Regions from separate parts of the Brucella sp. NBRC 12953 genome, predicted to be linked through region 1. Evidence: predicted binding sites of a transcription regulator. Region 1 holds the regulator's gene; the other holds the start of a gene.

Region 1 (3,123 bases):
CAGCGAAGACGAAAACCCCTGCAAAGTTTGCAAAATCAAAGATCGTCACGCACGGCCTCCCAGCTGATAAAGCATGTCGCGGAAAAGTGGGGACCGCCTTCGCAGGGAAATCAGTCCACTGGACTGATTTCTGTTCCCGCTACGATCCGATAACGACATGCGCAAAATAAAGAAATAGAGCGGGTGCAGCGGATACAATTAACAACGACACGCTCTAGTGTGTCGATAGTCCAATGGATAGCGACAAAAAGAAAGAGCGGCGATGAACACGCCGCTCTTTCTTTTTGTTTTTATCGCATTATCCCACGCATCGCAGCAGGAAAAGAAATCAGTCCGGCGAACTGATTTCCCTGCGGAGGCGCTTCGCGCTTTTGCTGGAAATGCTAATCAAGCATTGCTTTCAGGTGCCGTCTCGGCGGCAGCCTTTGGACCGCCCTTGGAAACCCCAACCATCGCCGGGCGCAGCACGCGGTCACCGATGGCGTATCCTGCCTGCATGACCTGCACGACCGTATTGGCTGGCAGATCAGGGTTAGGCACTTCAAAAATAGCCTGATGGAAGTTCGGGTCGAACTTTTCGCCTTCAGGGTTAAGCTTAGTCACGCCGTGACGCTCCAAAGCCTGAAGCATGGCGCGTTCGGTCATTTCCACACCTTCGGCAAGCGACTTGAGGTTGGCGTCGCTTTCCAGCGCGTCGGCAGGAATGGCTTCGTGTGCGCGGCTCAGATTGTCGGAAACCGAGAGCATGTCGCGGGCAAAGTTTGTCACAGCATAGGTGCGTGCGTCCTGCACGTCGCGCTGTGTGCGCTTGCGCAGGTTTTCCATCTCTGCAACGAGACGCAGCATCTGATCTTTCAGTTCTGCATTGTCGGCTTCAAGTGCTGCAATGGTGTTTGCAGCCAGGCTCTCGGTGTCAACAGCTTCTTCTTCGACCTCGGCGCGTGTCTCAGCCTTGCGGCTTTTCAGAAAATCGTCGGCAGCACGCTTCAGCGCATCACGATCACGAGGATTGTTGATATCGCGCTGCTCAAGATCGGGGTTTTCGGGTGTATTCTTTTCATCAGCCATAATGCTTCTTCCGTCTTGAATAGTGTTTGGGCCGGATATCGAGTTTCGCGGCGTTAAAATCAAGGTCTAATTTCTTAGCCTTGGCAAGTCTGACACTTCATATCAGAAATTAGCGCAGCAATCGGGAGACAATCTGCGCGGTGTAGTCGACCATCGGCACGATGCGGGCATAGTTGAGCCGGGTTGGTCCAATGACGCCCAGAGCGCCAACAACACGCTGTTCGCTGTCACGATAAGGGGCCACCACTAGCGATGAACCGGAGAGCGAGAACAGCTTGTTCTCCGAGCCGATGAAAATCCGCACTCCAGAACCCGATTCAGCCAGATCGAGGAGCTGGATCATGCCGTCCTTGGTTTCGAGGTCGTCAAACAGGTGGCGCAGGCGTTCAATATCTTCCTGTGCATGAATGTTCTCAAGCAGGTTGGCACGACCGCGCACGATGAGGCGTGCAGGCTGGTCAGAACCTGCACCGCTCCACACAGCCAGTCCCTGTGCAACAAGTTCCTGCGAGAGCTGATCAAGTTCCTGTCTGGTTTCTTCCGACAGCTTCTCCAACTCCGATTTCGCTTCCGACAGCGTATGGCCATGAATATGCGCGTTGAGAAAGTTGGAAGCCTCCACCAGCTGCGAAGCGGAGATTCCAGCAGGCAGGTTCACAACGCGATTCTCGACATCGCCATTCTGCATCACCAGCACGGCAAGCGCGCGGGTTGGTTCAAGACGCACGAATTCGATATGTTTAAGCGCGCCTTCGGCCTTGGTTGCAAGCACAAGGCCAGCACCACGCGAAAGGCCCGAAAGAACCTGACTGGCTTCTGTCAGCACGCTCTCTACCGAATTGTTCATGCCTGCCGAACGCACCTGTGCCTCAATGGAGGAGCGTTCATCAGGCGGCAGGTCGCCCACTTCCATGAAAGCATCGACAAAGAAGCGCAGACCGATCTGGGTTGGCAGACGCCCGGCGGAAATATGCGGTGCATAGATGAGGCCAAGATGCTCAAGGTCGCTCATCACATTGCGAATGGTGGCCGGCGAAAGACTATGCGGCAGCAGGCGCGACAGGTTGCGCGACCCGACCGGATCGCCATCATTGAGGTAACTGTCGACGATCAGCCGGAAAATATCGCGCGACCGCTGGTCGAGTGCATTAAGCAGCTGATGTTCCGGTGACTTGATCATGGTCTCAATGCGAACCCTTTGAATTGCAGACTATAAATATAAGCGAGCAACCCGATGCGTCAAAGGGTTTGGGTTTACAGTTTCACCTCTCTCAACACCTCTGTTGTAAGATACTGCGAAATTCCTTTTCATTCGAGCGCGACAAGCCTAAAAAGCCGCAACGAAAAACGAATTGAGGAAATACGATGCGTCCATCCAAGCGCGCTGCTGATGAAATGCGTGCCGTCTCTTTTGAGCGCGGCGTCTCCAAACATGCGGAAGGCTCGTGCCTCGTTAAGTTCGGCGATACTCATGTTCTGTGCACGGCAAGCCTTGAAGAAAAGGTGCCGGGCTGGATGCGCAATTCAGGTAAGGGCTGGGTCACTGCAGAATATGGCATGTTGCCACGTTCGACCGGCGACCGTATGCGCCGTGAAGCAGCCGCTGGAAAGCAGGGTGGTCGTACGCAGGAAATCCAGCGTCTTATTGGTCGTTCGCTGCGCGCAGTGGTTGATCTTCAGGCGCTTGGCGAATTCCAGATCACGGTTGACTGCGATGTCATTCAGGCTGATGGCGGCACCCGTACAGCTGCGATCACCGGCGGCTGGGTTGCCCTTTATGATTGCCTGCGCTGGATGGAAGCGCGCCAGATGATCCGCTTTGAGAAGGTGCTTAAAGATCATATCGCAGCCATTTCCTGCGGCATCCACGAAGGTCAGCCTGTGCTTGATCTCGATTATGTCGAGGATTCGGCGGCAGAAACCGACAGCAATTTCGTGATGACCGGCAAGGGCGGCATTGTCGAAATTCAGGGTACAGCTGAAGGCGCACCATTCTCGGAAGAAGAGTTTGCAGCGCTTATGAAGCTTGCACGCGGCGGCATCAATCAGCTCGTC
Region 2 (3,123 bases), on a different contig from region 1:
CAACCCATCCCGCTCGGCAATTTCCAGCGCACGCTCCAGCACGGCCTGATGGCCACGATGGACACCATCAAAATTGCCGATCGCCACAACGCAATTACGCAATGTGAGCGGCAATGCATCCGTTCCGGAAAGGCGCTGAAAAGCAGGTTTTTTCATGGTCGAAGCAGATTCTCGAAGCGGATGTTAGACGAGTGCGTAAAGCGAGGCGATTGGCGCATGGCCATGCTTTTGCAGGAATGCATTCATTCTGTCGAAGTCAACATTCCCGTCAGCAGCGTAATCCGCTGCATGGACACCACCGGAAATATAGAGCACATCGAGGCCGTAATCAGCGGCCCCCTTCACGTCGGTCAACACGCCGTCGCCTATACCGAGGATACGGGACTTTTCAACAGGTGCGCCACGAATTTCTTCAACCGCCTTTGAAGCAGCTTCATAGATCGGACGATGCGGCTTGCCTGCAATCAGCGTGCGACCGCCAAGCTGACCGTAATCACGCGCCAGCGCGCCAGCACACCAGATCAGGCGCGGACCGCGCTCGACCATGATATCCGGGTTTGCACAGATGAAAGGCAGATTGCGCGAACGGAGGCGTTGCAGCAGTTCGACGTAGTTTTCTGGCGTCTCGGTTTCATCGTCATAAAGACCGGTACAGACAACGCCCGAAGCTTCGAACTCTTCAACCAGCTCGACATCCAGACCTTCATAAATCGCCAGCTCACGTTCGCTGCCGATATGAAAAACCTTGCGCGGACCTTCAATAATGAGATCACGAGTCACATCGCCGGAGGTGACGACGCGGTCATAGGCATCTTCCGGTACACCGAGCAATGTCATCTGTGCAATAACGCTGCCGAACGGACGTGGCGCATTGGTTACGAGAATAACCGTTATACCCTTGGCGCGTGCGCGCTTCAAAGCCGCGACGGCAGGCGCAAATGCAACTTCGCCATTGTGCAATACACCCCAGACATCACAGAAGATCGCATCATATCCGTCCGTCAGATCGTCTAGGCGCTCAGGCAGTTTCATCACTATCCTCTAGTATGCTGGTCCGGCCTATACCGGTAAAATAAGGAGCCCGACCGTGCTATTATCAAGCAAATAGTCGACTTTGGTGAAGATGCGTCTCAGGCATCCTGCGGTTTCCTCTACAAGAATGAGCCTGATCTGTCACCACGCTTGAGCCAGTCTGCGTCCAAATGGACGCCCGGATGAACGCATTGTGTTCCAACGATTAGGTCTTTCTGCCGATCAGACGCCGTTAACCAAGCCTGCCATTTCCTGAACATAACCAGCCTAAGGTGCTTATTTTCCTGCCCGCCTTGCCAGTCACCTGTATAGTCCCCACATTCCGGGCAACAGCACGCCCATGCCTTTGGCGGCCTTATATGCAGAATTTATTTTCTGCTCTGTCAAAAAACGGCAACGATCCTTGACAAAGAATAGGGCCGGTTCTATCTCTTTGGCACGTTAGCACTCGGACAGACGGAGTGCTAACAAGCGCGGATCGGCTCGATCCGTTAACAGGGTTCAACGTCTATAACACCAAGGGTTATACCATGGCTGATATCAAGTTCCGCCCGCTTCATGACCGCGTCGTCGTTCGTCGCGTTGAATCGGAAGCTAAGACCGCTGGCGGGATCATCATCCCTGACACCGCTAAAGAAAAGCCACAGGAAGGCGAAATCGTCGCTGTTGGCGCTGGCGCTCGTGACGAAGCAGGCAAGCTGATCGCTCTCGAAGTTAAGGCTGGCGACAAGGTTCTGTTCGGCAAGTGGTCGGGCACAGAAGTCAAGATCGGCGGCGAAGACCTGCTGATCATGAAAGAATCCGACATTTTGGGCATCGTTGGCTAATTTTTCCGGCTCGCGCCGGTATCGGCGAAGCCAGAGATTAGTTTCCGCCTGAATTTCAATTCACCATAATCTGACCGGGACATTTCCCAGGAGAGTAAAATGGCTGCAAAAGACGTAAAGTTCGGTCGCACTGCGCGCGAAAAGATGCTGCGCGGCGTCGATATCCTCGCTGACGCTGTTAAGGTAACGCTCGGCCCAAAGGGTCGTAACGTTGTTATCGACAAGTCCTTCGGCGCTCCGCGCATCACCAAGGACGGCGTATCGGTCGCCAAGGAAATCGAACTCGAAGACAAGTTCGAAAACATGGGCGCACAGATGTTGCGCGAAGTTGCTTCGAAGACCAACGACACTGCTGGTGACGGCACGACCACTGCGACCGTTCTCGGTCAGGCTATCGTTCAGGAAGGCGCAAAAGCTGTTGCTGCCGGCATGAACCCGATGGACCTGAAGCGCGGTATCGACTTGGCTGTGACTGAAGTTGTTGCAAACCTTCTCGGCAAGGCCAAGAAGATCAACACTTCGGAAGAAGTTGCTCAGGTTGGCACCATTTCCGCTAACGGCGAAGCCGAAATCGGCAAGATGATCGCTGAAGCGATGCAGAAAGTCGGCAACGAAGGCGTGATCACGGTTGAAGAAGCCAAGACCGCTGAAACCGAACTCGAAGTCGTTGAAGGCATGCAGTTCGACCGCGGCTACCTGTCGCCATACTTCGTCACCAACCCAGACAAGATGGTTGCTGATCTCGAAGACGCATACATCCTTCTGCACGAAAAGAAGCTTTCGAACCTCCAGGCTCTTCTGCCAGTGCTCGAAGCTGTTGTTCAGACCTCAAAGCCACTCGTCATCATCGCTGAAGACGTTGAAGGCGAAGCTCTCGCAACGCTCGTTGTCAACAAGCTGCGTGGCGGTCTGAAGATTGCTGCTGTTAAGGCTCCTGGCTTCGGCGATCGCCGCAAGGCAATGCTCGAAGACATCGCGATCCTCACCGGCGGTCAGGTTATCTCCGAAGACCTCGGCATCAAGCTTGAAACCGTTACGCTCGACATGCTCGGCCGTGCGAAGAAAGTTTCGATCACCAAGGAAAACACCACGATCGTTGACGGTGCAGGCCAGAAGGCTGAAATCGACGCGCGCGTTTCGCAGATCAAGCAGCAGGTTGAAGAAACCACTTCTGACTACGACCGCGAAAAGCTTCAGGAACGCCTTGCCAAGCTCGCTGGTGGCGTTGCCGTAATCCGCGTTGGCGGTGCAACGGAAATCGAAG

What was found. The regulator HrcA, encoded in region 1, represses chaperone genes, less so after heat shock. The targets are predictions, from matches to a motif close to GTTAGCACTCNCNNNNNGNGAGTGCTAAC.
Region 2: the regulator HrcA is predicted to act here: its motif matches at 1,473-1,501, upstream of groES (co-chaperone GroES).

The regions. Positions count from the first base shown of each region.
Region 1 is NZ_BAABSV010000002.1:242,174-245,296, reverse strand. Features, by position in the region: gene ABWV94_RS05085 (trimeric intracellular cation channel family protein) at 1-49, opposite strand, end outside; gene grpE (nucleotide exchange factor GrpE) at 388-1,068, opposite strand; gene hrcA (heat-inducible transcriptional repressor HrcA) at 1,178-2,248, opposite strand; gene rph (ribonuclease PH) at 2,434-3,123, shown strand, end outside.
Region 2 is NZ_BAABSV010000003.1:55,882-59,004, forward strand. Features, by position in the region: gene ABWV94_RS07760 (bifunctional riboflavin kinase/FAD synthetase) at 1-156, opposite strand, end outside; gene ABWV94_RS07765 (TIGR01459 family HAD-type hydrolase) at 184-1,032, opposite strand; gene groES (co-chaperone GroES) at 1,563-1,859, shown strand; gene groL (chaperonin GroEL) at 1,959-3,123, shown strand, end outside.